One region of the Clostridium kluyveri DSM 555 genome, then DNA from elsewhere that is predicted to be linked to it. Evidence: predicted binding sites of a transcription regulator. Region 1 holds the regulator's gene; the other holds the start of a gene.
The links. The regulator HrcA, encoded in region 1, represses chaperone genes, less so after heat shock. The targets are predictions, from matches to a motif close to TGTTAGCACTCNNNNNNNNNGAGTGCTAACA.
Positions count from the first base shown of each region.

Region 2: a site for HrcA is predicted at 1,820-1,850, ahead of groES (co-chaperone GroES). Genes of this name have one in related genera too.

Region 1 covers NC_009706.1:897,581-913,259, reverse strand. Annotated here, with positions in the region: gene CKL_RS04475 (HD family phosphohydrolase) at 1-561, opposite strand, end outside; gene yqfD (sporulation protein YqfD) at 600-1,769, opposite strand; gene yqfC (sporulation protein YqfC) at 1,756-2,037, opposite strand; gene CKL_RS04460 (GatB/YqeY domain-containing protein) at 2,281-2,586, opposite strand; gene rpsU (30S ribosomal protein S21) at 2,615-2,791, opposite strand; gene CKL_RS04450 (histidine triad nucleotide-binding protein) at 2,940-3,284, opposite strand; gene mtaB (tRNA (N(6)-L-threonylcarbamoyladenosine(37)-C(2))-methylthiotransferase MtaB) at 3,344-4,648, opposite strand; gene CKL_RS04440 (16S rRNA (uracil(1498)-N(3))-methyltransferase) at 4,736-5,491, opposite strand; gene prmA (50S ribosomal protein L11 methyltransferase) at 5,519-6,457, opposite strand; gene dnaJ (molecular chaperone DnaJ) at 6,542-7,681, opposite strand; gene dnaK (molecular chaperone DnaK) at 7,813-9,669, opposite strand; gene grpE (nucleotide exchange factor GrpE) at 9,753-10,406, opposite strand; gene hrcA (heat-inducible transcriptional repressor HrcA) at 10,509-11,549, opposite strand; gene hemW (radical SAM family heme chaperone HemW) at 11,740-12,891, opposite strand; gene lepA (translation elongation factor 4) at 12,903-14,711, opposite strand; gene CKL_RS04400 (hypothetical protein) at 14,791-15,123, opposite strand; gene CKL_RS04395 (stage II sporulation protein P) at 15,185-15,679, opposite strand, start outside.
Region 2 covers NC_009706.1:429,043-444,721, reverse strand. Annotated here, with positions in the region: gene groL (chaperonin GroEL) at 1-1,412, opposite strand, end outside; gene groES (co-chaperone GroES) at 1,480-1,764, opposite strand; gene CKL_RS02285 (TVP38/TMEM64 family protein) at 2,119-2,838, opposite strand; gene CKL_RS02280 (DNA-3-methyladenine glycosylase family protein) at 2,969-3,877, opposite strand; gene gltA (NADPH-dependent glutamate synthase) at 4,074-5,465, opposite strand; gene CKL_RS02270 (sulfide/dihydroorotate dehydrogenase-like FAD/NAD-binding protein) at 5,465-6,358, opposite strand; gene CKL_RS02265 (3-hydroxybutyryl-CoA dehydrogenase) at 6,606-7,415, opposite strand; gene CKL_RS02260 (electron transfer flavoprotein subunit alpha/FixB family protein) at 7,639-8,643, opposite strand; gene CKL_RS02255 (electron transfer flavoprotein subunit beta/FixA family protein) at 8,663-9,442, opposite strand; gene CKL_RS02250 (acyl-CoA dehydrogenase) at 9,459-10,598, opposite strand; gene CKL_RS02245 (short-chain-enoyl-CoA hydratase) at 10,774-11,553, opposite strand; gene CKL_RS02240 (redox-sensing transcriptional repressor Rex) at 11,768-12,400, opposite strand; gene CKL_RS02235 (ABC-F family ATP-binding cassette domain-containing protein) at 12,714-14,624, shown strand; gene CKL_RS02230 (response regulator) at 14,678-15,211, opposite strand; gene CKL_RS02225 (thiamine-binding protein) at 15,378-15,653, opposite strand.

The DNA.
Region 1 (15,679 bases):
AGTGGTTACCTTTAATAATATGTTTTCCTGGGCTTTTTTAATATCATCCTGATTATCACTTTGTGTATTATCACTTATATTGCTGTCATCATATATATCACCCAATGTTTTCTGCAGGAAATCCTGAAGTCTTTTCATATCATCTTTATCAAGTGCTATTACAGCTTTATAGGTATCATCTGTTATGTTCATATTATATTCACTTTTTAATTTTTCTAATTTATCCTTGTCTTCTATCTGTGAATCTTTCAATTGATTTGCTTTGGTAAAAAAACCATTTATATTATTTAATATATTCGTCTTCACTTCAGGATTTTTATTATATTGAATAGGTACAGAATCAATAGCCTGCTGCAGTTTAGCATCTGTGGACAATTCATCTTTTACTTCCCTCGGAGCCTTTATATCAACCTTTGGAATGTCCCCTACCTTCAGACTATATCTTTTTGCTGTAAGTCCAGTGGCAAGTAAAAAATAAATAAACATAGAGCTTACTACAAAAACAATTATTTTATTAATATTTTTACTTAAAAAAAATCTTTTCAATGATAATTTTTTCAATGAAAATCACCCTTTGTTTTCTATTTTATATCTTGATGTTAGTTTTCCTTATCTATATTCTCAATCTTATCCTGAACTGCTATATTTTCTTCTGCTATAACCTGGACTTTAACTTTACAGGAATCTCCTTGCTCATAAGTAACTACTTTATCTAAAATATTTATAGATTTATCTAAATTAGAACATATTTTCTTATACAATTTATCTTCAGTATCCTTTACTATTTTTTGCACGTCCCCTTTTACTGAGATTTCTTTAACTTCAAAGTAAGTCTCTTTTGTCAACATAAATTTGCTTTCCTCTATTTTATCATAATTATTAAATTTGTTATCATTTTTTTTAAAATATAGCTTTTTTCCTCCTAGTCTAATATAATAATTTTGTATTTTCTTGCCCGTCCTTTGTTTTTTTATACTATTTATATTTACTGTTTCTGTATCTTCGTATAGGGTTCTGCATATGACATAGCCTCCTGCAGCAACACTATAGGTGGCAGATTCCTGCCCCTGTTCCCCTTTTACAAGTATCTGTCCTTTTTTTACATCATCTCCTATTTTAACAACTGGAGTACCCAGTGTAGTATATATTCTTAATACCTTACCATCTTTATTGGCCACTAAGTTGCAAGGACTATCTTCTTTAACTATATTAGGAGGAGATTTTCTTTCTATAGTTTTTACAGCTAACTTAGAACCCTCTATCCTTACTTTTATCCACATTATACTATCATTATTTTTCATAAGTTCTTCTTCTATTTTATATATATTTACCTTACTTTTATTTATCCCCGGTTTTATTCCATAATTTTTTAATTGTTGTCTTATTATATAAGGCGGAAGACCCTTATCAGAAGTAATTTCTATACTCCATATGAATGTAGACAAATAATATATTATTCCTATAAATAAAATTATTCCCGTTACTAGTGTTATTCTCTTCTTAAGCTTGATTATTAAAAATAAGATCCCTCTTCTTTTAATTATTTTTATTTTAGTTCCTGTTTTTTGGGCTATATTTTTTATATTATAATAGTCCTTTAAATTTATTTCCATAGTCATAGTGGTAATACTTTTCTTTTTTATATTTTTTATATAAATATTATTTTTCCACATAAGGTTAATAAACTTTTCAGGTATTAGCGACTGTATCTCAATTAAAACAATTCCTTTTCTATAGTGTGCTATGTTAAATTTACTAATTTCCCTCATAAACTATAGAATTAAACCTCCCCCCTATAGTTATAGTACTTCCCCCCATAAAAAGCACTTCAAATTTACTACCATATATAGATATCAAGCCCACACCAGAATTAATTTTTATTTGATTTTCATCGAATAATACAATGCCTCTATGATTTTCTATTACTATTTCATTATTTCCTGTAACTTTAATCTGAGGCATATTTAAAATTATATCTCTTGGCAAATCCAATTTATCTGCAATATTTCGTTTTGTATTATATATTTTGTCTCCCATAGTATCACCTCTAAAAAATTATCTATATTAAACACATGGCCTTTACTAATTTATGAAACATATATATAATAAATTCCTTAAAGGTTAAACTACATTTAAGAAGTACTGATTTATCTTCTCCTTAATCATGTAATTTTTGGATAAATAAAAAAAGCTGAGATAACTCCCAGCTTCTTATATTTATTTAAATATTTTTTACTATTTGACTCCCAAGCCTACCATCTTATATCATAGTCATAGTTTCTAAGTACAACAATTGCCATAATATTTTTCGTCTTTTATGCTTTCTGCACCCATCTTGTCAACTGCTTTCCTAAAGATTTCGGAAAGTTTTTCTTTACTTAACTGCTGAGGAAGGTAATTCAACAAAATCCCTATTTCAGATCTCGTCTTACGAATCAAATCCCATTTTTTGCCTTTTTTAAATTCAAGTATAGATTGTAGTCTTTCCTTTAGTGAAATAATCCATTTAACCATACTTATAGTATCTAATTTAAACTTATTTATTAATTTTAAATCATATTTCCGGCATTTTTGTTTAAGGGACATATTGTTTAATACCCTCTTTCAAAAAATTCTACTTAAACTTTCTCTTTCTTGCAGCTTCTGATTTTTTCTTTCTTTTTACACTTGGTTTTTCATAATGTTCTCTTTTCCTAACTTCTGAAAGAACACCAGCTCTAGCACATTTTCTCTTAAATCTTCTCAATGCACTCTCTATAGTTTCATTTTCTCCAACTTTTATTTCTGACATATTATATCCCTCCCTCCGCTAGCTCAATTTAATTTTAAAAATTAAATACAGTTAACATGGGTAAAATAGCACATAGCCATTATACAATAAATCTTTAGATACTGTCAACAATTTCATGGCGGATTATATTAAACATAATTGTACTATATTAGCCTGGAGGCCATTTTAAAGTCCTACCCCCTAACATATGGAAATGAACATGTGATACTGTCTGTCCTCCTTCTTTTCCACAGTTAGTTACAATTCTATATCCTTTATTTGCTATACCTAATTTAACTGCAATTTGTTTTGCAATTAAGTATATATAAGCAATAAGTTTAGTATCCTCCTCAGTGATGTCATTTATACTATCTATATGCTTTTTAGGTATTATAAGTACGTGTACTGGTGCACCTGGCTCTATATCTTTAAAACATAACACCTTGTCATCTTCATATACTTTTTCAGAAGGTATTTCTCCTTTTATTATTTTACAAAAAATACAATCTTCCATAAATTTCACCTCCTTTAACTGTATAAATTCAATACTTTATAATGAATATCCTTCTAAAATCACATGAAACTTTTAATTCTTCCTAAAATATATCCTTCTTTTACACTTTCAAGCTTTGTATTTAAAACTTTACCCTCTAAGTTTTCACCCTCTGCAGATTCTGCAATTACTTTTATATAATTTGGTGTATATCCTTCATAATATATCTTATCTCCTGAAACCTTCTGTTCATACAATACATCCATGTTATTACCTAAAAATCTATTCATAAACTTATTCTCTAGTCTTTCATTTAACTTTATAATTTTACTGCTTCTTTCATCCTTTATCTTGCCGTCTATTTGCTCTTTCATATCTGCAGCCTTAGTACCTTCTCTCCTGCTATACTTAAATACATGGATTTTGGAAAGTTCTATTTTATTCAAAAAATCATAAGTTTTGTAAAATTCTTCTTCTGTTTCTCCTGGAAAGCCAACTATAATATCAGTAGTTATAGATACATCTTTTATACTATCTCGAAGTTTATACACTATTTTCTCATACTCCGTGGTAGTATATTTTCTATTCATTCTATTTAAAGTAGAGTCACATCCACTTTGAAGTGAAAGATGAAAATGAGGACATAATTTTGTTAAGCTTGCCATTCTATTTATAATATCTTCTGTAAAGAATTTAGGATCTATGGACCCTATTCTAACTCTATCAATGCCTTTTATCTTATCTATCTCTTCCAATATTTTAATAAGATTCCAACTCCCACTTATGTCTACCCCATAAGAGGCAATATGTATCCCCGAAAGTATTATTTCTTTAAAATTATTAACTTGAAGTTTTTTTACTTCTTTTATAATTTTATCAGGTTCTTTACTGCATACAGGCCCTCTGGCAAAAGGTATAAGACAATAAGAACAAAACCTATTACATCCATCTTGGATTTTTAAAAATGCTCTTGTTCTATTTTGATATTCACTTATATTTAAATCTTCAAATGTTTTATTTTTTAATACATGGCTGACTTTTATTATCTTTTCTTCATCCTTAAAGGCCTTATTTACAAAGTGCAGTATATCTCCCTTATTCTTAGTTCCTAAAACCACATCTACTCCATTTATCTTAGACACTTCATCTGGTGCAATCTGTGAATAACATCCCACCACAGCAATTACAGCACTGGAATTCTTTCTTTTAGCACGATGTATCATCTGTCTTGACTTTTTATCCCCCATATTGGTTACTGTACAGGTATTTATTACATACACATCAGCATACTCCTCAAAATTCACAAGTTCATACTCTTTTTCAATAAACTTTTCAGCCATAGCTTCAGTTTCATACTGGTTTACTCTACATCCAAGAGTGGCCATAGCCACTCTTTTTTTTCTACCATACAGACGAAAAAATTCACTACCTGAAAGTGTTAAATTTGCTCTATTTGTATTAACTGGTTCCACCTAACAAAAACCTCCTAAATCTCCTAATTCATACATAAGAAGTGCTGTACAGACAAATCCTGCAGTTTCTGTTCTAAGTATTCTAGGACCAAGAGTTACTATTTTAGAACTAATGTTTTTAAGTTCTTCTATTTCTTCTTCTTCAAATCCTCCCTCTGGACCAATTACAATAGCTATATCCCCTATAGAATCTCTATATTCTATAGAATCTATTACTTTTTTTATTCCAATAGACTTTTCCATTTCATAGGGAACTACAATTAAATCCATATTGGATAAATATTTTAAAAGTTCTTCAAAATAAATGGGAGGCTTCACGGCAGGTATTATACTTCTTTTACACTGTTTACAGGCTTCCAGTGCAATTTTATTCCATCTGTCTACCCTTTTAAATTCTTTAAAATCACCTTTTATTGCCACTCTGTTAGTAATTATAGGAGTTATCTCCCAAATTCCAAGTTCAGTGGCTTTTTGTACAACCAAATCCATTTTGCTAGATTTGGGTAATCCTTGAAATAAATATACTTTAAGGGGACTTTCATTATATAATTTAAGTTCTTCCACAATATTTACTGTAACTTTTTCCCTTTCTATACTATCTATTACCCCTAAGAATTCTTTTCCATGACAGTTATTTATGTTTACTTTATCTCCTATTTTCAGTCTAAGTACCTTATGTATGTGTTTTAAGTCATCCCCTTTAATATGTGCCGTATTAAAATTTATATCCTCCTGGGGCACAAAAAATTTATTCATTTTAAATCACCTTTTTATCCCTAAAAATCACTTGATAGTTGACACTATACACACCCATTCTCCATCTTCATTTATTTCTCTTATGCAAAACCCATTATTTTGCAAATTTTCAACTACTTCTTCTTTTCTATCTATTATTATACCGGAAGATATAAAAATTCCTTCTGAAACTAAAAATTTTTTAACTTCTTCTGTTAGAGATAGAATCACATCTGCAATTATATTTATAACCAAAATATCTGCCTTTCCATGGACTCCTTCCATAAGATTCCCATGGAATACCTTTATATTTTTTATGTTATTATAACTTATATTTTTCAAGGCGGACTCTACAGCCACAGGATCCAAATCCACAGCGGTAACTTCTTTTGCCCCAAGCTTTGAAGCAGCTATAGCTAATATTCCAGAGCCCGTGCCTATATCAAATACATTTGACTCTGGCCTAACATATTTCTCCAATGCCTTTATACACATTTTTGTAGTTTCATGAGTTCCAGTGCCAAAAGCCATACCTGGATCAATTTCTACTACTATATCCTGTTTTTTATTTTCATATTCTTCCCAAAGCGGTTTTATCACTATTTTCTCTCCAGCCCTATAGGGCTTATAGTACTTTTTCCACCCATTTTCCCAATCTTCTTCATTTACTTTATTTACTACAACCAGACCTTTTCCTTTATCTATGCCCAAATTTTCTAAATTATTTATATTATGCCTTATGTATTTTAAATAACCATAAAAGCTTTCACTTTCTCTATAGTATGCTTTAATTACTGCTCCCTCTTCAACTTTCAATAGACTTTCATCAAAATAATCCCAGTCTCCAGGATGTTTTTTCTTAAATTCTATATCTTTTGTATCTTCTATAGATATACCTTCAACTTCCGTATTATACAATATTCCTGAAACAGCCTCTACTGCTTCACTGCTTACAATTATGGAGACCTCTATCCATTCTTTACTCATATGCTTCCTCCTACATAAGCAAATATACTGACAGTTATAATATGAAAACTGTCAGTATATTTACTTATTATAATTTTGAAAATTCTATTTGGAATCATTTTTGAAAATTTTATCGATAAATGATTTTTTTTCTACATCTCTTGGTTGAATTTCTCCACTAGCTTCCATAAACATCATGAGGGCTTCTTTTTGTTTTTCATTTAAATTTTTAGGTATATCTACAATTACATTAACGTATTGATCTCCCCTACCTCTTCCGTCAACTTTAGGGACACCTTTTCCTTTTAATCTAAACACAGTTCCCGGCTGTGTTCCAGGTGGAATCTCATATTTAACATCTCCATCTATGGATGGAACCTTTAAACTGGTTCCAAGTGCCGCTTTTCCAAAGCTGATATGTGCATCTAGATAAATATCAAATCCCTTTCTTTTAAACTTACTGTGGGGAGAAACCCTTAAGTTTATATAGAGATCTCCTGAAGGGCCTCCATTTTTACCATGTTCTCCTTGTCCTCTTATAGGTATTATATTACCAGTATCCACTCCTGCAGGAACTTTTACTTTTATCTTTCTATGCTTTCTTACTATGCCCTTACCCCTACATTCTTCACATGGATTTTTTATTATAGTACCCCTGCCACCACATTTATCACAAGTAGTCATGGTAACAAAATTTCCAAGTGGAGTACTTCTTTGATGTCTAACCTGTCCTGTGCCATTGCATTTATCACAGGTATGAGGATGACTTCCTTTCTTTGCCCCTGTGCCATTACAAGTTTCACATCTTTCATTTCTAGTCACAGATATCTCTTTTTCTACACCAAAAACTGCCTCTTCAAAGGTCAAACTCAATGTATATTCAAGATCAGAACCTCTCTCTGGTCCATTTTTTCTTCTTCCAGAAGAAAATCCGCCTCCAAAAAAGGAGTCAAATATATCTCCAAATCCCCCCAGATCTGAAAAATCAAATCCTCCAAAACCGCCTTGAAATCCTCCACCATTAAAATCAGTGGTACCAAACTGATCATATTGAGCTTTTTTCTGTGGATCTGTAAGTACTTGATATGCCTCATTTATCTCTTTAAATTTCTCTTCTGCTTTCTTATCATTTGGATTTCTATCTGGGTGGTATTTTAATGCTAATTTTCTAAAAGCCTTTTTTATATCCTGATCACTGGCTCCTTTATCCAGTCCCAAAATTTCATAATAATCTTTTTTTGCCATTTTTGTGTTTTTCACCACCTAAAACAAAAGTATAAATTACAATTTCTACTTAAATTAAGGGAAGAGCTAAAAACTCATCCCTTAACTATTATTATTATACACATCTATTATATAATCGTGAAGAGAAAATATTATTTATCATCATCTACTTTATACTCCGCGTCAACTACATTGTCATCTTTAGTATCTGTATTTCCTGTTGTTCCGCCTGGGTTTGCTCCTGAGTTTGCTCCTCCATCTGCCCCTGGCTCAGCATTCTGACTATATATTTTTGACGAAATTCCATAGAAAGTCTGTGTTAAATCTTCTGTGGCTTTTTTAATTGCTTCAAGATCATCTCCATCTTTTACTTTCTTAACAGCTTCAACTTTTTCTTCTATAGCCTTTTTATCTTCACTTGAAACTTTATCTCCTAAATCTTTCAAAGTCTTTTCTGTCTGATATACCACCTGATCTGCATTATTCTTTATCTCTATGGATTCTTTTCTCTTCTTATCTTGCTCTTCAAACTTTTCAGCTTCCTTTACAGCCTTATCTATTTCATCATCACTTAAGTTTGTAGATGCTGTAATTGTAATATTAGCTTCCTTGCCAGTTCCCTTATCTTTAGCGGATACATTCACTATACCATTTGCATCTATATCAAAAGTAACTTCAATTTGTGGCACTCCTCTTGGAGCTGGAGCTATACCTGACAGAGTAAATCTTCCAAGAGTCTTATTATCTGCAGCCATTTGTCTTTCTCCTTGAACTACATGGATTTCCACAGAAGTCTGGCCATCTGCTGCAGTTGAAAATACTTGACTCTTCTTAGTAGGTATTGTAGTATTTCTCTCAATTAAAGGAGTAGCAACTCCTCCTAAAGTTTCAATTCCAAGAGTAAGTGGAGTTACATCAAGAAGCAATACATCTTTTACATCTCCAGTTAAAACTCCTGCCTGGATAGCTGCTCCCATAGCTACACACTCATCAGGGTTAACCCCTTTAGATGGTTCTTTACCTGTAAAACTTTTAACCGCTTCTTGAACAGCCGGTATTCTTGTAGATCCACCTACCAATATAACTTTATTTATATCATTTATTGTAAGTCCTGCATCATTTAATGCTTTTTTCATAGGCTCTATTGTTCTGTCAACCAGATCCTGTGTAAGTTCATTGAATTTTGCTCTTGTTAAACTCATATCTATATGCTTTGGTCCTGTAGCATCTGCTGTAATAAATGGTAAATTTATGTTAGTCTGAGTTGAAGATGATAATTCAATTTTAGCTTTTTCTGCAGCTTCCTTTAATCTCTGAAGTGCCATCTTATCATTTTTTAAATCTATTCCATTATCAGCTTTAAAAGTATCTGCTATATAGTCTATTATCTTTTTATCAAAATCATCTCCTCCCAAATGGGTATCTCCATTTGTGGCTTTAACTTCAAATACACCGTCTCCAAGCTCCAGTATGGATACATCAAAGGTACCTCCTCCTAAATCATATACAAATATTTTCTGGTTGGTATCCATTTTATCCATTCCATAGGCAAGAGCTGCAGCTGTAGGTTCATTTATTATTCTAAGTACTTCAAGTCCTGCGATTTTTCCTGCATCTTTAGTTGCCTGTCTCTGACTGTCATTAAAATATGCAGGTACTGTTATAACTGCCTGTGTGACAGTTTCCCCCAAATAAGCTTCTGCATCTGCTTTTATTTTCTGAAGCACCATTGCAGATATCTCCTGTGGTGTATATTGTTTTCCATCTATATTAACCTTATGATTTGTTCCCATTTCCCTCTTTATTGAAATTATTGTTTTATCAGGATTTGTTATTGATTGTCTTTTAGCAACCTGCCCTACTAATCTCTCTCCATTTGCCTGAAAAGATACTACAGAGGGAGTTGTTCTTGCACCTTCTGAGTTTGCTATTACTACCGGGTCTCCACCTTCCATAACTGCAACGCAAGAATTTGTTGTTCCTAAATCAATACCTATTACTTTTGACATGTTAATTTACCTCCTAAATTTAACTCAGTTGAGATTTATCTTGTATACCTATTTATATAATTTAGCTTTATACTATTGAAAACTTAATTAGCCACTTTAACCATACTATACCTTATTACTTTATCTTCCCTTTTATATCCTTTTTGAAACACCTCTACAATAGAATTTTTATCATATTTATCATCTTCTATATGCATAACTGCATTATGAATATTAGGATCAAACTCACCTTCTGTAGAAATTTCCTCTACATTTAATTTTTCGAATGCAGTCTTAAATTGCTTGATTGTCATTTCTACACCCTTTTTTAAGTCATCTATATTCCCTTCTACTTCCACTGCTCTTTCAAGATTATCTAGAACAGGTAATATTTCCTTTAATATATCCTTGCAGGCATCAGAATAGATAGCTTCCTTCTCTTTAGCTGTTCTTTTTCTGAAATTATCGTATTCTGCCGCAGTTCTTGATAGTCTATCCTGCAGAGTTTTAAATTCATTATGAATTTTTTCATTTTCAGACTTCAATTTGATATTTTCACTTTTCAATTCTTCTTCTAAATTTATCTCTGAAACTTCATCCTCTTCTACATTTTCCACTTCATCCTCTTCTTCATCTATTTCTGTTTCTAAATCCATATCATTTTCCAGATTCTCATTACCCTTAAAGTCCGTATTTTCCTTCTCTTGCTCTACATTACCATGAAAATCCGATGTATTTTTATCTTCTTCCCTTAACATTTTAGAAATTTCCTCCAATCTAATATTTTATCACCACTTAAACAACTAGTTTACACCACTATGCTAGGCAGTTTAAAACCCTATTGGAAATCAAAAGATTAATTACTTTTCCTCTGAATAAGTATGACTTAATATATAATTCATTTCCTTCACTACATTTTCTAATATTGATATAACTTTTGAATAAGGCATCCTTGTAGGTCCTATTACACCAATTTCCCCTATAGGTCTTCCATTGAGACTATAAACTGAACATATAACACTACAATTTTCTGCACCCTCTATATAATTCTCTTCACCTATCTTTACTGAAATATTTGAAGCACTATTTAATAATCCACTTACCTTATCTTTATTATCCAGCATAGACAAAAATCCTTTTGCTTTTTCTATATCCTTATATTCTGGATAATTAAATATATTAGTAGTACCCTGCATATATATTTGAGAATTATCTACACTGTTTAAACTTTCATATAAAGCAGATATTATATTATTAAATATACCTTCATAACCCTTTAAATCTATCCTTAAATCATTTATAACTTTTAAGTTTATCTGCTCTGCAGTTAGATTTTTCAGTCTGGCATTTAATATATTGCTAAGTTTAGCAAGCACATCATCTGTGATGGCCTTGCCTACCTTTATTAAATTGTTTTTTATAATCCCACTATCAACTATAATCACTAATAATATATTTTTACTGGATTCAATATTTATCAGCTGTATATGCTTTATATATCCTTTTTTAATGGAGGGTGCCTTTACTATGGAAGTAAGTTTTGTCAATTCTGACAAAAGATTAATAGCTTGCTTTATTATTTTATCAACTTCAAATAAAGTGGCATCTATTATCTGACTTTTTATTATATAAAGTTCTTCAGGAGTTAAATTTGGTATTTGCATTAGTTCATCCACATATAATCTATAGCCCTTATTGGAAGGTATTCTTCCAGAAGAGCTGTGAAGCTGTTCCAAATATCCCATCTCTTCTAGATCAGACATTTCATTTCGTATAGTAGCTGAACTCACACCTAAATTATATTTTTTAGCTATGGTTCTAGATCCTACAGGCTCTGCCGTATTTATATAATCATTCACTATGGCCTGAAGTATTCTTATCTTTCTCTCATCTATTTCCATAATATCACCTCTTTATTAGCACTCGCTAGCATTGAGTGCTAATTACCATGATTAAAAAATATCACTCATGATTTTTTTTGTCAACATCATATAAATTATATTATTTAAGTAAATAGTTTAGTTTACCAGGTTTAAAACTAAATTCATGATTTTTTCTCATGTTTTCTCAAGATATCTAATGCACTTGGTATTAGTTAAATATAAATTCACACATTATACTGTTAGATACCTCTATTCCTCTTCTGCTTAAGTATAGTCTACCATCTCTTAATATTAACATTTTATTATTTATATATTTAGTTATTATATTTCCATATACTGAATAAATATTTTTACTAAATCTATTATTAAAGTCACTTATAGAAATCCCATTTACTTTTCTAAGCCCCATAAACATAAACTCTTCCATATCATTATAAATAGAATTTTTATGCCTATCCAATTTTAAAAAATTTCCCCTAGTACCTTCCAAAATATATTGTTCTATATTTTCTGTGTTTCTATACCTATATCCCCCTGCATATGAATGTGCACCTGCACCACAACCTACATACTGTTTTAAATCCCAGTATACCAGATTATGCCTGCACATATTACCCTTTTTGCAAAAATTAGATATTTCATATTGCTTGTAACATTTTTTCAAGAGAAATTCCAATGTAAAATCATACATTGCCCTCTCTTCTTTTTCCGGGGGAAGATTTAATTTGTTTTCCCCATATAGATTATAGAAAGGTGTCCCTTCTTCCACAATAAGACTATAACAGGATATGTGCTCCGGTGAAATTTCAACTACATTTTCCAGGCAATCTCTCCATATTTCTAAAGTTTGTCCTGGAAGTCCAAATATAAGATCTACATTTATATTTGAAAATCCTAAACTCCTTGCCATTTTATATCCTTCTAAGAAATCCTCTAAGGTATGAACTCTTCCTAAATTTTTAAGCATATCATTTTGCCAGGCCTGAAGACCTATACTTAATCTGTTAACTCCCATGTTCCTTAGAAATATAAGTTTTTCCTTTGTAAATGTGCCTGGATTTCCTTCTACTGTAAATTCTAAATCTTCAGTAGTATTCAATTTTTGTATAGATTTATCTATATTATACCATGCATCTAAAGATAAATAGGTGGGAGTTCCCCCACCTATAAATATAGTGTCTATTTCCCTATTTCCCATAGTTTCTATATCTTTAGCCAATACTTTTGAATAATCCATCATAACATTTTCTTTCCCACTATAAGATGGAAAATCACAATAGAAACACTTTTTCTTGCAAAATGGAATATGTATATATAAAGATAGAGGCTTATTATAATTTACTTCTTTATTATCATACATACCATAACCTCTTATTCTTCAGTTTTCAGTATAGCCATAAATGCTTCCTGTGGGATTTCTACCGTTCCTACCTGTCTCATTCTCTTTTTCCCCTCTTTTTGTTTTTCAAGTAACTTTCTCTTTCTTGATATGTCTCCTCCATAACATTTTGCAAGTACATCTTTTCTCATAGCTTTAACTGTTTCTCTTGCTATAACTTTTCCACCCACAGCAGCTTGTATAGGTATTTCAAAAAGCTGTCTTGGAATTATGCCTTTCAGCTTCTCGGCTATGCCTCTTCCTCTATCATAGGCTCTTTCTTCAGGCACAATCATAGATAATGCATCTACCATATCTCCATTTAAAAGCACATCAAGCCTCACCAATTTAGCTGACTTATACCCTTTTAACTCATAATCTAAGGATGCATATCCTCTAGTTCTGGATTTTAGAACATCAAAAAAATTATATATTATCTCATTTAAGGGTATATCATAATTTAAGGATACTCTTGTAGTTTCAATATACTGCATATCCCGAAATACCCCCCTGCGGTTTTGTGCAAGTTCCATTACTGCCCCTACATATTCAGAAGGAGTTATTATAGATGCTTTTACTATAGGTTCCTCCATATACTTTATTTCTGAAACAGGAGGCATGTTTGTAGGATTTGTAAGTTCTACCACTGTACCATCTGTTTTTCCTATTTTATATATAACAGATGGAGCTGTAGTTATTATGTCCAAATTAAATTCTCGCTCTACTCTTTCCTGTATAACATCCATATGTAATAGCCCCAAAAATCCACATCTAAATCCAAAGCCCAATGCCACAGAGGTTTCTGGCTCAAAATTTAAAGCTGCATCATTTACCTGCAGTTTTTCCAATGCTTCTTTTAACTCTCCATATTTTGCTCCATCAACAGGATATATACCACTGTATACCATAGAAATTACAGGTCTATATCCTTTTAAAGGCTCTTTTGCCTGATTCTTAGCTCCAGTTACAGTATCACCTACCCGGGCATCTCTCACATTTTTAATAGATGCAGTAAAATACCCTACATCTCCCGCTCTTAATTCAGCTCTTGGCATAAAATTCGGAACAAATATGCCTGTCTCTGTAACTTCATATATCTTTCCAGTGGCCATAAGCTTTATTTCATCTCCAGGCTTAATATTGCCTTCTTTTACTCTTATATGACAAACTACACCCTTATAACTGTCATAATTTGAATCAAATATAAGTGCTTTTAAAGGTGCATTCTCATCTCCCTGTGGAGATGGTATTTTATCCACTATTGCTTCTAGCACCTGTTCTATATTAAGGCCTGTCTTTGCTGAAACAAGAGGGGCTTCAGAAGCCTCTATTCCTATAATATCTTCTATTTCTTCTTTTACTTCCTCAGCCCTGGCGCTTGGAAGATCTATTTTGTTTATCACAGGCAGTATTTCCAGGTCATGCTCCATTGCCAAATAGCAATTTGCCAGAGTTTGAGCCTGAATTCCCTGGGTAGCATCCACCACCAGGATTGCTCCTTCACAAGCTGCAAGACTCCTTGAAACTTCATAATTAAAATCCACATGTCCAGGTGTATCTATAAGATTTAACACATATTCTCCTCCGTCTTTCCTTTTATATATAAGCCTTATAGCTTGGGATTTTATAGTTATACCTCTCTCTTTTTCTAGTTCCATATTATCAAGTACTTGAGAATTCATTTCTCTTTCAGTAAGTGTTCCTGTCTTTTCAATTAATCTATCTGCCAAGGTAGATTTACCATGATCTATATGAGCTACTATAGAAAAATTTCTTATATGTTTTTGTCTTTCGGTGTGCATACTATTTTCCTCCAATATTACTAACTACATGGATAGCTACAGTAAATTATATCATAACGTATATATAGTGAAAAGTCTATTATTTAGTAAATTTATCTTCTATGTTTTCAAATATGTGTCCAGTTCCATTTGTAACTCTGGAAATTCCAGAATGAATTTCTTCTCCTATTGAGTTTACAAGTTTCTTTGTACCATTTTTGAAATTATAGCCTATTTTATTATTTATACACAAAGAATATTCTCCCACGTCTACCCTGAAATCAAAAGGTGAAATAGAACAATTTATTTTAAAATTTGAATTATCTTTTATAAATTCAGGCAGCCTTGCACTAACAATTGTAAAACCTGAAAAGATTATCATGATAAAAATCACCATTACAGTTATAAATCTTTTTTTACTCAAAAAAATCACCCCTATAACAAACATTGTTTACATTATAAGGATGATCCTTTTCACAGATTTTATACAAATTTTACTTATTAAGTATTTCTGCTATTATTCTAGCTACATATTTACCTGTAGCCTTAGATTCATCAGACGTATTTATATCCGCTCCTATTTCCATAAGTACTGCATTGTTACTCCTATCCTGATTAAAATATCTAGTTCCATAATTGTAATAACAGATACCTTTTGCAAGTCCTGGAAATAAATTATTAGAAGTTTCTATTATTTTATTTGCCATAATCATATTTTTATCAAAGTGAGGATTTTTTCTAGCCATTACCAGCATAAATTTAGCTACATTTTCTCCATTCAATCTAGCAGTCACTGCTTTTTTATCCTCTACTGAATCCCTGTGAAGATCTATTATAAGCTTAAAATCTCCATATTTTTTTAAATAATTATCTAAAGTTACAGAGGATCTGGCATAGCTTTGAGTATAGGCTTCTGCATCATGGACTGTTTTGTCATTTATTGCTGATATTCCATAATTATTTTGAAGTTCATTAACTATTACGTCTCC
Region 2 (15,679 bases), 470 kb from region 1:
TCACTGTTTTTAACTTTTTCAATTATTACGGAACCTTCCACTCCTGCGTTAGCTGCTATCTGTCTAACTGGTTCTTCTAATGCCTTTGTTATTATATCTATACCAACTTTTACGTCAGCCACATCTGAAGTAAGTTTTGAAACCTCTGGGATTGCATTTACATATGCAGTTCCTCCTCCTGGTCCCATACCCTCTTCAACACCAGCCTTTGTAGCTGCAAGGGCATCTTCTATTCTCATTTTCTTTTCTTTCAATTCAGTTTCTGTTGCTGCTCCAACTTTTATTACAGCTACTCCACCTGAAAGTTTTGCAAGTCTTTCCTGTAACTTTTCCTTATCGAATTCGGAAGTAGTTTCTTCTATCTGTGCTTTAATCTGGGATACTCTATCTTGTATAGATTTTTTATCCCCTCTTCCATTTACTATGGTAGTGTTTTCTTTATCAATTTTTACTGATTCTGCTCTTCCAAGATCCTCTAATGAAACTTCCTTTAAGTCTCTTCCTAGTTCTTCCGATATTACCTTACCATCAGTAAGTATTGCTATGTCCTGGAGCATTTCCTTTCTTCTATCACCAAAACCTGGTGCCTTTACTGCCACGCAAGTAAATGTTCCCCTTAATTTATTAACAACTAAAGTTGTAAGTGCTTCTCCTTCAACATCTTCAGCTATTATAAGTAATTTTTTACCCTGTTGTACCATCTTCTCCAGCAATGGAAGTATATCCTGAATAGTGGATATTTTTTTATCTGTGATTAAAATATAAGGATCATCTAATACAGCTTCCATCTTTTCCGTATCAGTTACCATATATGCACTTAAATAACCTCTGTCAAATTCCATACCTTCAACTACATCTAATTCTGTCCCCATGGTCTTTGACTCTTCAACAGTTATAACTCCTTCATTGCCCACTTTTTCCATAGCATCAGCTATTAATTTACCTATTTCTTCATCAGAAGCTGATATAGCCGCAATCCTTGCTATATCTTCTTTACCATTTACAGTCCTTGAAACCTTCTTTATTTCTTCCACAGCCTTATCTACTGCTATTTTTATACCCTGTCTTATAAGCATAGGATTTGCTCCAGCTGTAACATTTTTTAATCCTTCTCTTATTATAGCCTGGGCAAGTAATGTAGCTGTAGTTGTTCCATCTCCTGCTACATCATTAGTTTTTGTAGCAACTTCCTTTACAAGCTGCGCTCCCATATTTTCATAAGGTTCCTCAAGTTCTATTTCCTTTGCTATTGTAACTCCATCATTTGTTATAAGTGGAGAACCAAATTTCTTATCGAGTACTACATTTCTTCCCTTAGGTCCAAGAGTAACTTTTACTGTATTAGCTAATTTGTCCACGCCTTCTTGCATTTTTTTTCTAGCATCTTCACTGAATAAAATACTTTTTGCCATAAAAAACCCTCCTTACAACTTCCGTTATATAAATAGTTATTTGTTTTTAATATCATACTTTAATTTACTACTCAATTATAGCAAGTATGTCATCCTGTCTTAGAATAGTGTATTCCACTCCATCTATTTTTACTTCATTTCCAGCATATTTAGAGAACAATACCCTATCCCCTACTTTAACTTCCATTTTAATTTCTTTTCCATCTATCACTCCACCAGGTCCTACTGCCACAATTTCTGCTTCTTGCGGTTTCTCCTTAGCACTTCCCGGCAAAACGATACCACTTTTTGTAGTTTCCTCTGCCTCAATTTTTTTAATTACAACTCTGTCTCCAAGTGGTCTAATTTTCATCTAAACCCCTCCTTAAAAATACTTTGAATTTATTTTAAATTATTTTTAGCTTTATTGTTAGCACTCATTAATTATGAGTGCTAATACAATTATTATAATAATGAATAGCATTTATATTTTCAAATTTAAATTTTGCACTTATTCAACTATTTATGGCAAAAAATATAGGTTATACTTTGATTATATCCTTATTTCACCTTATTACTAATAATTTCACATGCGTTATATATTATTAGTATTTTCCAATTGTAATTACATATATACAAAATTGATATAATTTAACTTGGGAAATAACCATATATAAAAATTGAAATAATGATAATATTCTACTGGAAGAGAACATAGATTAGAATACTAAAGTTGTTCATTACTTTGAGATGCTTTATTTTTTAAAAATTTCATTAATATTTTTTCTCCCTTAAAAATTCCTACAATAAATAAGAATACAGCTATCACAACTATACTCACAATTATTATTTTATTACCAGAATATATTTCTGCTCCAAAATAAGCAGATAATACTATTGCCGGTAATCTTCCTAATAGTGAGCAAATTATAAAATTTTTAAATCTAATTTTAGATATACCACATATATAGGCCAAAATATCTTTGGGTATTCCAGGAATTAAATATAGTATAAATACTATGGTATTTATACTGCCTAAATCTAATATTTTCTGAAAAAACGTTAAATTTTTATTGGATATTATTCTATTTACAAAGGGTCTTCCACAGCGCCTAGATATACCATAGGCAATTATATTGCCTATGATTATGCCTATAATAGATACTAAACTCCCCCAAAATGCTCCATATATATATCCTCCTGCAATTTGAATAATCTCTCCTGGTATAAAAAAAGCTACCACCTGCAAAATTTGAATACTTATAAATGCCAATACACTATATTTGCCATAAGACATTACTAAACTTTTTAGTTTAGCAGGTTCTGTAAACAAGTATATATATTCATGATAATATGTATAGGCTAAAATAATAAATATGGAAAATACAATGAGCAGTGTAAAATAAAATTTATAATATTTTGAATTTTTTTCAACATGTTTTAACATATAATTTATCCCCTGATCCATCTTATATTTTAATATGACTATGTTCAATTCATTATCCTGAATTAAAAACTTACTTTAGTATATTTTAACCCAATATAAAATACTTATTTGTAAAAGTTATTTTTACTAGCTAAATTTTTATATTATTTTCTCTAGCATAATAAAATAGATACTGCTGGGCAAATCCTGATAATTTTCCAAATTTATCTACTCCAAAATCTCTTATTTTTTTTAAAGATACATCCGGTGCCAGATAAAAATGATTCATAGCTCTTTTAACCCACACATCTACAGGAAATGCAGAATATTTTTGCATGGAAAACAACATAATACAGTCTGCTACCTTAGGGCCTATGCCCATAAACTTCTGTAATTCTTTATGGCAGGCTTCATCTTCCTGCATCCTAATCCAATCAATATCATACTCCTCATGATAACTTTCTCCAGATTTTGTTCCATTATTATAAATTTTCGATATGGTATCTACAATATATTTTGCTCTGAAACCTGTTCCACAGGCTTCCATTTCCTCTAATGTAGCTTCTTTCAGTCTATCTAATTTAGGAAAGGCATAATAAACCCTATCTTTAAACTCTAAAGTTTCACCCCATCTTTTACTTATATTCTCTATAGCTTTCTTTATCATGGGAATTCTGTTGTTAGCAGATATTATAAAAGAAACAATTAATTCGAAAGGTTCCTGTTTTAAAAGTCTAATACCCCCTCCAAACCCTACAGCTTTTTTTAAAATAGGATCTTTACCTAATATGTGCTTTATTTCCCCATAATCCCGGTATAGATCAAAATACTCACACCATATTTCTTTAAAGTCTTTTTCACAGGTATTATATATGAATACATCATCTTCTTTTTTTTCTACTTCTATAACTTTTCCAAAAGCTGTTCCTATGTAATTCCCATTTTTCTCTCTATTCCATCTAAAGCATTGCCCACAATCAAATATATGGGGTAACTCAAAATTTCTTACATCTTTTAATATAACTCCATTTTGTAAATTTTCTATATAATTAAAATCCATATAATTACTCCTTACAAATTTTTAATATCATTATACACTAACTATCTTATGATTTCATTAAATGATTCTTAAATTGAAATGAATTTTATATAATAATCCAGAACAAGATAAAGGCAATCAATATTATTTCATTACACTGCCAATATAAAAAGCTGTATTAGGTCATTAACCTAATACAGCTTTTCTAGAAAATAGATTATTTCTTGCTTAAGTACTCATCTATAGCTTTTGCAGCTTTTTTACCTGCTCCCATAGCAAGTATAACAGTAGCAGCTCCAGTTACTGAGTCTCCTCCTGCATATACTCCTTCTCTTGTAGTTAGTCCAGTTTCTTCTTCTGCTATTAAACACTTACGTTTATTCATTTCAAGTCCTTTTGTTGTAGATGCTATTAATGGATTTGGTGATGTTCCAAGGGACATTATTACTGTATCTACCTCTAATTCAAATTCTGAACCCTTTATTGGAACTGGTCTTCTTCTTCCAGATGCATCTGGTTCTCCAAGTTCCATCTTTATACAACGCATACCTTTAACCCAACCCTTTTCATCACCTAATATTTCTATAGGGTTAGTTAAAAGATGGAATTGTACTCCTTCTTCTTTAGCATGGTGAACTTCTTCTGCCCTTGCTGGAACTTCTTCTGCTGATCTTCTATATACTATATATGATTCTGCTCCCAATCTCAATGCCGTTCTAGCTGCATCCATAGCAACGTTTCCTCCGCCTATTACTGCAACTTTCTTACCAACTTTTATTGGTGTAGCATAATCATCTTTAAATGCCTTCATGAGATTACTTCTAGTCAAGAACTCGTTAGCTGAAAATACACCATTTAAATTTTCTCCTGGTATATTCATAAACATTGGAAGTCCTGCACCGGAGCCTATGAATACAGCATCAAATTTTTCATTTTTTACAAGTTCGTCTATAGTAATAGTTCTTCCTATTATTACATTTGTTTCTATCTTAACACCTAATTTTTTTACGTTTTCTACTTCATGCTTTACTACAGTATCTTTTGGAAGTCTAAATTCTGGAATTCCATAAACCAAAACTCCGCCTGCTTCATGAAGTGCTTCAAATATAGTAACATCGTATCCAAGTTTTGCCAAATCCCCTGCACAGGTAAGTCCTGAAGGGCCACTTCCTATAACCGCTACTTTTTTACCCTTTGGTGCTTCTTTATCTGAAAGGTCTATATCATTTTCTCTTGACCAGTCAGCTACAAATCTCTCAAGTTTTCCTATTGCAATAGCTTCTCCTTTTATTCCAAGTACACATTTTGATTCACATTGACTTTCCTGTGGACATACTCTTCCACAGACTGCAGGAAGCGCACTGGATTTTGCTATAACTTTAGCTGCTGCTTCAAAATCTTTATTTTTAATTTGTTCAATAAACTGTGGTATGCTTATTGAAACAGGACATTTTGAAACACATCCTGGTTTTTTACAATTTAAACATCTTGATGCTTCTTGTACTGCTTCTTCTTCAGTATATCCAAGACATACTTCATCAAAATTAGTTGCCCTAACTTTTGGATCCTGTTCTGTTATTGGTACTCTTTTCATTCTATCTACAGCCATTATTTGTCACCTCCGCAATTACATCCCTTAGCATGATGGGTGTCTCCTTCTTCTGCTTGGAGAATTTTCTTTCCTTCTTCGGTCTTATACATAGCTTGTCTTCTCATAGCTTCATCAAAATCAACCAAATGTCCGTCAAATTCCGGTCCGTCTACACATCCAAACTTAACTTCTCCACCTACTGTAACCCTACAAGCTCCGCACATACCAGTTCCATCTACCATTATTGGATTTAAGCTTACTATAGTTTTTAAATCATATTCTTTTGTGAGTTTGCATAAAAACTTCATCATAATCATTGGCCCTATAGCAACTACACAATCATATTTTTTACCTTTTTTATCATCTAGAAGTTCCTTAAGTTTGTCTGAAACAAATCCTTTATATCCATAGCTTCCGTCATCAGTAGCTATATATAGGTTATCTGTTACAGCCTTCATTTCTTCTTCCAAAAGTAAATGGTCCTTAGATTTACAACCTACTATAGCATCAGCTTTTACTCCGTGCTCACTTAACCATTTCACCTGCGGATAAACTGGAGCTGTTCCTACTCCTCCTGCTACAAATATAATATTCTTTTTCTTAAGTTCTTCTAAATCCTCGTCCAGAAATTCTGAATGCATTCCCAAAGGCCCTACGAAATCTCTAATAGAATCTCCTTTTTCATATTTCGCCAATTTTTGTGTTGATGCACCCATTGTTTGAAATACTATCTTTACTGTTCCTTTTTCTGCATCATAGTCACAAATGGTAAGAGGTACTCTTTCACCCTTATCATCTATTATAACTATAATGAATTGCCCTGGAAGACAGGACTTAGCTACTCTTGGCGCCTCTATATCCATTGAATATATCTTAGGTGCAAGAGCTTGTTTGTCTACAATTTTATACATTCCATTCACCCCATCTGAAAAAACTAATAACTATTATAAAACGTTTAACTTTAAGACTTAAATCTAATTTCAAACATAAGCCCTTTATTATATTATATCATACTACCAAAATAATTTCACTACTATAAAAAACTATATAATTAAAAAAAGATTTTAGACTAATCATTAATTAGCCCAAAATTCTTTTTAATTATTATAATTTAAATATTACTTAAAATACATTTAAATCTATCTAAATCACATAATTTTAATAAGCGAAGAATCCTTTTCCTGATTTTCTTCCAAGCCATCCTGCTCTTACATATTTTCTAAGTAATGTATGAGCTCTATATTTTGAATCTCCAGTTTCACTATAAAGTACATCCATAACTGCAAGAACTACATCAAGTCCAATAAGATCTCCTAATGCTAAAGGACCCATTGGGTGATTAGCGCCTAATTTCATAGCTGTATCGATATCTTCTGCTGAAGCTATTCCTTCTGCCAAAATTCCTACTGCTTCATTGATCATTGGTACTAATATCTTGTTTACAACAAATCCTGGAGCTTCTGCAACTTCTACAGGAGTTTTTCCTATTTTAATGGAAGCTTCTTTTATAATATCAAAAGTTTCTTGTGAAGTATTCATACCTCTTATGATTTCAACTAATTTCATAACATTTGCTGGATTAAAGAAATGCATTCCTATGAATTTATCTGGTCTCTTTGTAGCTGTTGCTACTTCAGTTATAGATAATGAAGAAGTATTAGTAGCAAAAATTGTTTCAGGCTTGCATATTTCTTCTAATTTTCCAAAATAGTCTTTCTTTATATTCATATCCTCTGATGCTGCTTCTATTATAAGATCACAATCAGCCAATTTTTCAAGTTCAGTTGTTGTACTTACTCTTCCAACTATTTTATCAGCATCTTCCTGGGAAATTTTCCCCTTTGATACTTTTTTATCATAAGCTTTCTTTACTGCTGCTAGACCTTTTCCAATACTACCTTCAGTTCTTCCACGGATAATTACATCTATACCTGCTTCTGCAAAAGCCTGCACAATTCCACGAGACATAGTTCCACTACCTAAAACCGCTACACTTTTAATACTCATATATGTCACTCCTCCTTAAAAATTTAATATGATTGAATTTTAGTAATAAATTAAAATTAGTATGCTTAAAATAAAAGCATTTATTCATATAGTTTCCTCCACTGCAATACTATATTGATACTGCAGGGGAGGTTTCTAACACATAGAAATACTATTTATAGATTATAAATATTTATAAAATCAATTAAAGATTTAAAGCTTTAACTTGTTCTACAAATTCTGGAACAACCTTATATAAATCTCCTACAATTGCAAGATCCGCTACTTGCATCATTGGAGCGTTTTCATCTTTATTGATAGCTACGATAAATCCACTATCCTGCATACCAGCTAAATGTTGTATTTGACCTGATATTCCGCATGCAATATAAAGACCTGGTCTTACTGTTTTACCAGTTTGTCCAACCTGATAGCTCTTATCTATCCAGCCAGCATCTATAGTTGCACGGGATCCACCTATAGTTCCACCTAATAAATCTGCTAATTCTTTAAGAACTTTGAATCCATCTGGACCACCAAGTCCTCTTCCACCTGATACAATTACATCTGCTTCTGAAATATCTATTGTATCGCCAGCAGATTTAACTACTTCAAGCACTTCAATTCTGATGTCATCTTTTGCAACATTTGCAGCTATTTTTTCTATTTTTCCAGTTCTTGAAGCATCTCTTGGAAGCGCATTAAAAACTCCTGGTCTTACTGTTGACATTTGAGGTCTTGTTTTTTCGCAAGCTATAGTTGCCATTAAGTTTCCACCAAATGCAGGTCTTGTCATCATCAAATTTTTTGTTGCCTCATCTATATCAAGTCCTGTACAGTCTGCTGTAAGACCTGTAAAAACTCTACCTGCAACTCTTGGTCCTAAGTCTCTTCCGATAAATGTAGCTCCTATAAGTAATATTTCTGGTTTTCTTTCTTTTATAAGTTCATCTATTACTTTAGTGTATCCATCTGTAGTATAATGTTTTAAAAGAGGACTATCTGCGTATAAAACATTGTCTGCTCCATATGCAACTAATTCTTTTGCCAAATCATCTACTTCACTACCAAGTAATACAGCAGTTAATTCTACTCCTAAAGTGTCTGCCAATTCTCTTCCTTTTCCAACTAATTGAAGTGCTACTTTTTGTAGTTCTCCATCCCTTTGTTCAGCAAATACCCATACGCCTTTGTATTCTGCTAAGTTCATTCTAAACCCCTCCTATATATTAAATGACATGTTTTTCTCTTAATTTTGAAATTGAATATGCTACTGCTTCTTTTATTGGTTTATTAACGATTTCTCCTGCTCCTTTTGCTTCTTTTGTATGTGATCTCTTAACTTTTGTGCAGGAACCATTAAGACCAAGTTTATTTTTATCTACATCTAAGTCGTCAGCACTCCATATTTTAACTTCTTTCTTGAAAACTTCAAATATGTTCTTCATGTTCATATATCTTGGTTGATTTAACTCTTTTATAGCAGTTAACATGCATGGAGTTTTAATTTTTGCTACTTCATATCCATCTTCCCAAGCTCTTTGAACTGTTAAAGTATCTCCATCTACATCAACTTTTTCTACATATGTTATCTGAGGTATTCCTAATTTTTCTGCTATTTGAGGTCCAACCTGTGCAGTATCTCCATCTATAGCTTGTCTTCCTGCAAATATTAAATCATATTCTAAATTTTTAAGTGCTCCTGCTAATGCATAGGAAGTAGCTTGAGTATCTGCTCCTGCAAAAGCTCTGTCTGAAACTAATATTGCTTCATCAGCTCCCATAGCTAGAGCTTCTCTAAGTGCATCCACTGCCTGTGGAGGCCCCATGCTTACTACTGTAACTGTACCCCCTACTTTTTCTTTTAAAGCAATTGATTCTTCAAGTGCATTTTTATCATCTGGGTTTATTATTGATGGAACGCCTTCTCTTATTAATGTTCCTGTTTTTGGATCTATTTTAACTTCAGTTGTATCTGGTACTTGCTTTAAGCAAACTACTATTTTCATTATGAACTCCTCCTATTTATTTAAATAAATTTGCTGAAATAACCATCTTTTGTACTTGTGAAGTTCCTTCATATATTTCAGTTATCTTAGCATCTCTCATCATTCTTTCTACTGGATAATCCTTAGTGAATCCATATCCACCAAAGATTTGAACAACTTTAGTAGTTGTTTCCATAGCTACAGTAGCCGCAGCTAATTTAGCTCTTGCAGCTTCCACTGAATATGGAAGACCCATTTGTTTATTTACTGCTGCTTTATAAACAAGTTGTTTAACAGCTTCTATTTTAGTATCTAATTCTGCAACCATCCATGCTAATCCCTGGAATTTGTAAAGAGCTTTTCCAAATTGTTTTCTTTCTTTCATATAATTAAGTGCTTCAGCTAATGCGCCTTCTGCTAAACCTAACGCTTGTGCTGCTATACCAATTCTTCCTCCATCAAGAGTATGCATTGCTACAGTAAATCCTTTTCCTTCTTTTCCTAACATATTTTCTTTTGGAACTATGCAATTCTCAAATATAAGTTCTGTAGTTGAGGAAGCTCTAATTCCCAACTTATCTTCAGATTTTCCTATGGAGAAACCAGGGAAATCTTTTTCAACTATAAATGCTGTTATTCCTCTTGTACCCTTGCTTCTGTCTGTCATTGCAAATATTACAAAAGTATCTGCATATGCACCATTTGTAATAAATATTTTTTGTCCATTTAATACATAATGATCCCCTTCTAAAACAGCTGTTGTCTGCTGTCCAGCAGCATCAGTACCTGCATTAGGTTCAGTTAAACCAAATGCTCCAAGTTTTTCTCCCTTTGCAAGAGGAACTAAGTATTTTTGTTTCTGTTCTTCTGTACCCCAATCATAAATAGGTGCTGCACAAAGTGAAGTATGTGCTGACAATATAGTTGATGATGAAGTACAACTCTTTGCAAGTCCTTCTACTGCTATTATATAGGATAAATAATCTGTACCTGAGCCGCCGTATTCAACTGGAAAAGGCATACCCATCATTCCGTATTTAGCAAATTTTTCTACTGTCTCAAGAGGAAACCTTTCTGTTTCATCTATTTCAGCAGCTATAGGTTTAACTTCATTTTCAGTAAATTCACTTACCATTTGTTCTACAAATTTTTGCTCGTTTGTTAATGTAAAATCCATTTATTTTACCTCCTAAATAGTTTTCATACTAAATATAGCACATATCTTTTATTTATTATTTCTTGTAAACCTTTATTTGTAAACCTTTAATCAAAATAAAGATCACAATTTAAACGTGAGTTATTAATTTATAATCTTAAATTAAGTTATTTATCTGATTTATAATAATATTAAATTACTTATTTTTAAAAGCCTTGTCTCTTTTTTCTACAAATGCTGTCATTCCTTCTACTCTATCTTCTGTAGCAAAACATTCCCCAAATACTTCTGCTTCATAAGCTACACCTGTATCTATATCACACTGAAGTCCTTGATTTATAGCAGCCTTACACATTCTAACAGCTATAGGTGCATTAACAATAATAGCATCTACTAAAGCTTTAGCTTCTTCCAATAATTTATCTGGCTCAACTACTTTATTTACCAAACCTATTCTTAATGCCTCTTCAGCATTAATTACTTTTCCGGTATATATAAGTTCCTTAGCCATACCAACGCCTATTGCTCTTGCAAGTCTTTGAGTACCTCCAAACCCTGGAGTAATTCCAAGACCAACCTCTGGTTGACCAAACTTAGCCTTTGATGAAGCTATTCTTATATCGCAAGACAATGACAATTCACAGCCACCACCCAGTGCAAATCCATTTATAGCTGCTATAACTGGTTTTTCTAAATTTTCTAATTTTCTAAATATTTTATTGCCAAGAACTGAAAACTTTCTTCCCTCAACTGCAGTAAGATCTTTCATCTCAGCTATATCTGCTCCTGCTACAAAAGCTTTACCTGACCCAGTAATTATCACAGCATATACGTTATCATCTTCAGCAATGTCGTTTATTGCGGCATCTATCTCTTTTAAAGTTGCTGCATTTAATGCATTTAATGCCTTAGGTCTATTCAACGTTATTGAAGCCACATTTCCATCCTTTTCAAGAATGATATTTTTAAATTCCATATTACTCCTCCCTCCTAAACCTTTTAAAAGTAACATTAACAAAGTATTGTTAATAATATCACAAATACACTTAAAAATAATTGAAGTTTTCACTTCATTTATTATTATATACCTTAACCTTATATATTTCAATATAAATTAATATAAAATATTAAATAAATTTTATTTAATATTTCATTTTAGCATTTACGATAAAAATATATAACTTTAAGGATCATTCTATATCATTCAGGAGACAACTCAAGGTCAATAAACTGTCACTTAAATGAACATTTTCTACTTTTACATCCTCTGGTACAATAAGATCCACCGGAGCAAAATTCCATATACCTTTTACTCCATTTTTAACCAAAATATTACAAACCTTTTGACCATTATTACTAGGAACACATATTATACCTATATCTATAACATTTTCTCTTAGGTAATCACCCAAATAATCTATATCCCTTATTTCAATATCTCTAATACTGATACCTATGAGCTTTGGATTTATATCAAATATAGCTCTTAATTCAAAACCTAATTTTTCAAAACCGATGTAATTAGATATAGCTTGCCCTATATTCCCTGCGCCTATTATAACTGTTCTATATACTTTCGTAAGTCCAAGTATATTGCACATTTGGCTGTATAATTCACTTACATTATACCCATATCCTTGTTGACCAAAATCTCCAAAGCAATTTAAATCCTGTCTTATTTGTGAAGCTGTAAATCCTATTTTTTCGCTTAACTCCTTTGAAGATATCCTATCTACATCATTTCTCATTAAGTTGCCTAAATATCTATGATATTTAGGCAGTCTCTTTATAACAGACATTGATATATCTTTTTTCTTATCCATACCGCACCTCATATCCATAACTATATGTTTTAATTATATACTAAAATTTATATATCAAAATAAATTATACTATAAGTTCATAATTCAATTTTATTCCTATATAGTATTATCTCAATTATAACATATGTTAATCTCCTATTTTTTATTATTTTATATTTTTTATTAAGGTTTTTCAATCTTTATAATATTTATATTACATCTATTATATCAATGATTTCTATTATATCAATAAATACTCTCTATATTTTAAATAAAATCTATAAAAAAATCATTTTACATAGTAAAATATTAAATTGAGGAAGGTGTTATTGCTATGATTATTTTAAGCTGTAAAAATATTCATAAGAGTTATGGAATAGATGTCATATTAGAAAATATAACTTTCAATATAAACGAAGAAGATCGTGTAGCACTAATAGGTCCAAATGGAGCTGGAAAGTCTACCCTGTTTGAAATTTTAACTAATAATATAGCTCCAGATAGTGGAGATATGTTTATAGATAAGACTAAAACAATAGGCTATTTGACCCAGCATTTATCACTTGATTCTTCAAATACCATATACGATGAAATGCTCACCGTATTTCAAGCCATAACTGACTTAGAGAATAAATTAAATAAATTAGAAACTTTAATGAATGAGCCCTACGATTCCAAAGATGAAGACTATAGAAACAAATTGATTAACGATTATACTACCTATTCAGAACTTTATAAAAATAGAGGAGGATACACCTATAAAGCAGAAATAAATAAAATTTTAACAGGACTAGGTTTTTCCATGAATGAATTTCATGATCCTATAAGCATAATAAGTGGAGGTAAGAAGACAAGAGTTGCCCTTTGTAAATTGCTTTTAACAAAACCGGATATACTTTTACTAGATGAGCCTACTAATCACTTGGATTTAGAAGCTATAGAATGGCTTGAAGACTATTTAAAATCTTATAAAGGAACCATAATTATAATATCCCATGACAGATATTTTTTAGATACTATAACACAGTCAACTATGGAGCTTATAAATGGTCATATAAATTTTTACAATGGAAATTATACTAACTCTTTGAAGCTTAAAAAAAAGAACTACGAGACTCAATTAAAAGCGTATAACATACAACAGATGGAAATAAAAAAGCAGGAAGAAATTATAGAAAAATACAGATCCTTTAATAGAGAAAAAAGCATAAGAGCAGCAGAAAGCCGTCAAAAAATGTTGGATAAAATGGATAGGCTGCCTCCTCCAGATAAAGATATAAAAATTAAAAATATAATATTTAAAACTGAGATAAATAGCGGTAATGATGTACTCTATGTGGAAAACTTAAGTAAAGGATTTAATGAGAAATTATTATTCCAGAACGTAAATTTCCAAGTAAAAAAAGGGGATAAAACAGCAATTGTAGGTAAAAATGGCTGTGGTAAAACCACTCTCTTTAAAATAATCATGGGACAAATAGAATCCAATACAGGGATTTGTAAATTAGGTAAAAATATCATAATAGGGTATTATGATCAGGAACAATCTGATTTAGATCCTGAAAAAACTATAATAGACGAAGTATGGGATAAGTTCCCAAAACTTACTACTACCGAAATTAGAAATGCACTAGCCAGTTTTCTATTTACAGGGGAGGATGTATTTAAAAAAATTTCTTCCATAAGTGGTGGAGAAAAATGCAGAATAAATCTATTAAAACTAATGCTGTCTAAATCTAATTTTTTGCTTCTGGATGAGCCTACAAATCATTTAGATATAGCTTCTCGGGAAGCTTTAGAGGAAGCTTTACTGGATTATGATGGTACTATACTTGTAATATCTCATGACAGATATTTTTTGAATAAATCAATAAACAGAATATATGAATTAAGCCAAAGTGAAATAAAAGAATATGTAGGTAATTATACCTACTATACAGAAAAGAAAAAAAATCCTTTGAGATTTCAAGAGGAGATAAGTATTTCAAAGACTAAAACTCAAACACGGCATGATAAAAAGAGAAAAAAAGATTATGAAAAAAATCAACGAAAAAAAAATCTTCTCATAAAAACTACTGAAGACCAAATATCAAAGTTAGAAGATTATATATTAGAGCTACAACAGAAACTATGTCTAGAGGAAGTTTATTCAGATCCCAATAAAAGTAGTGAAATACACTCAGAAATTTTAATTACACAAAATAAACTAGATGATTTATATAATACATGGGAAGAAATGTTTTAAGATACAGATATGGAGGGCGTTAGAATATGCACTAATTTCCTCCATGATTTCTATTATATTTTTTCACCGCAGTATGGACAAAATACAAAAGAATTACTTCCATTTTTTAATTTTCCTCCACAATAAGGACAAAACAAAATTACTTTTTTTAATATAGCTACTACATTATTATGTTCAATTTTATTATTTTCTTTATGGTCAATTCTATTATCTTCGGAATCAGCATCCTTTACCTGATACTTTAATATAGCTTTATTTATCAGCATAGAAAGTTCTTTTTCCTCTATAGGTGTATTTATAACCTCATCTACGCCTTTTCCTTTAAAATCTTTTAAATTTATTCTATCACAGGAAGAAAGGATACAGACAATATTATGATTTTTGATTTTTATTTTCTCTATAAGTTTATCTCCAGTAATCTCCTTCATCACAAAATTTACTATAACAACTTCTGGATTAAATTTATTAACTTTTGAAAAGACACCATACTCATTAGAAATTTCCACTTCATAGCCCATATTTATTAGTTTATCTTTCATAATAATACTTTCAAGTTTACAATCGTTTACTAATAATATTTTCCTCATGGTTTCACCCACCACCATATCCTTTATATACTCTATATATTAAATCATAAGCTGCTATTTTTCAACTAAATTTTAGCATTAATCATACCATAAAAATTATATTATACTCATTTATACAATGGATAATACAGTTCATATACTTCGAATTGAAAAATATTCTGACCTATTATCTATATTTTTTAATTTTTTCTCCCATAGTAACTCCCTGTGGTTTATAATCTATTTTCACTACAGATACCACTCTGGATGCACCCCATTTTATACATATTTCCTGTGCAGCTTCTACTATTTTTAAAAGCTCACTTAACTCACCTTCCATAGGCCCCACTTCATACTTCACTCCACAAGAATCTATATATTCTATAACCTTATCCACCACTTTGTATAAATTTATCTCTTCAACTACAGGCAAAACCTGTATACTAACATTTGCTAATGCCATAATGTCCCTCCTAGTTATTTAAAAAT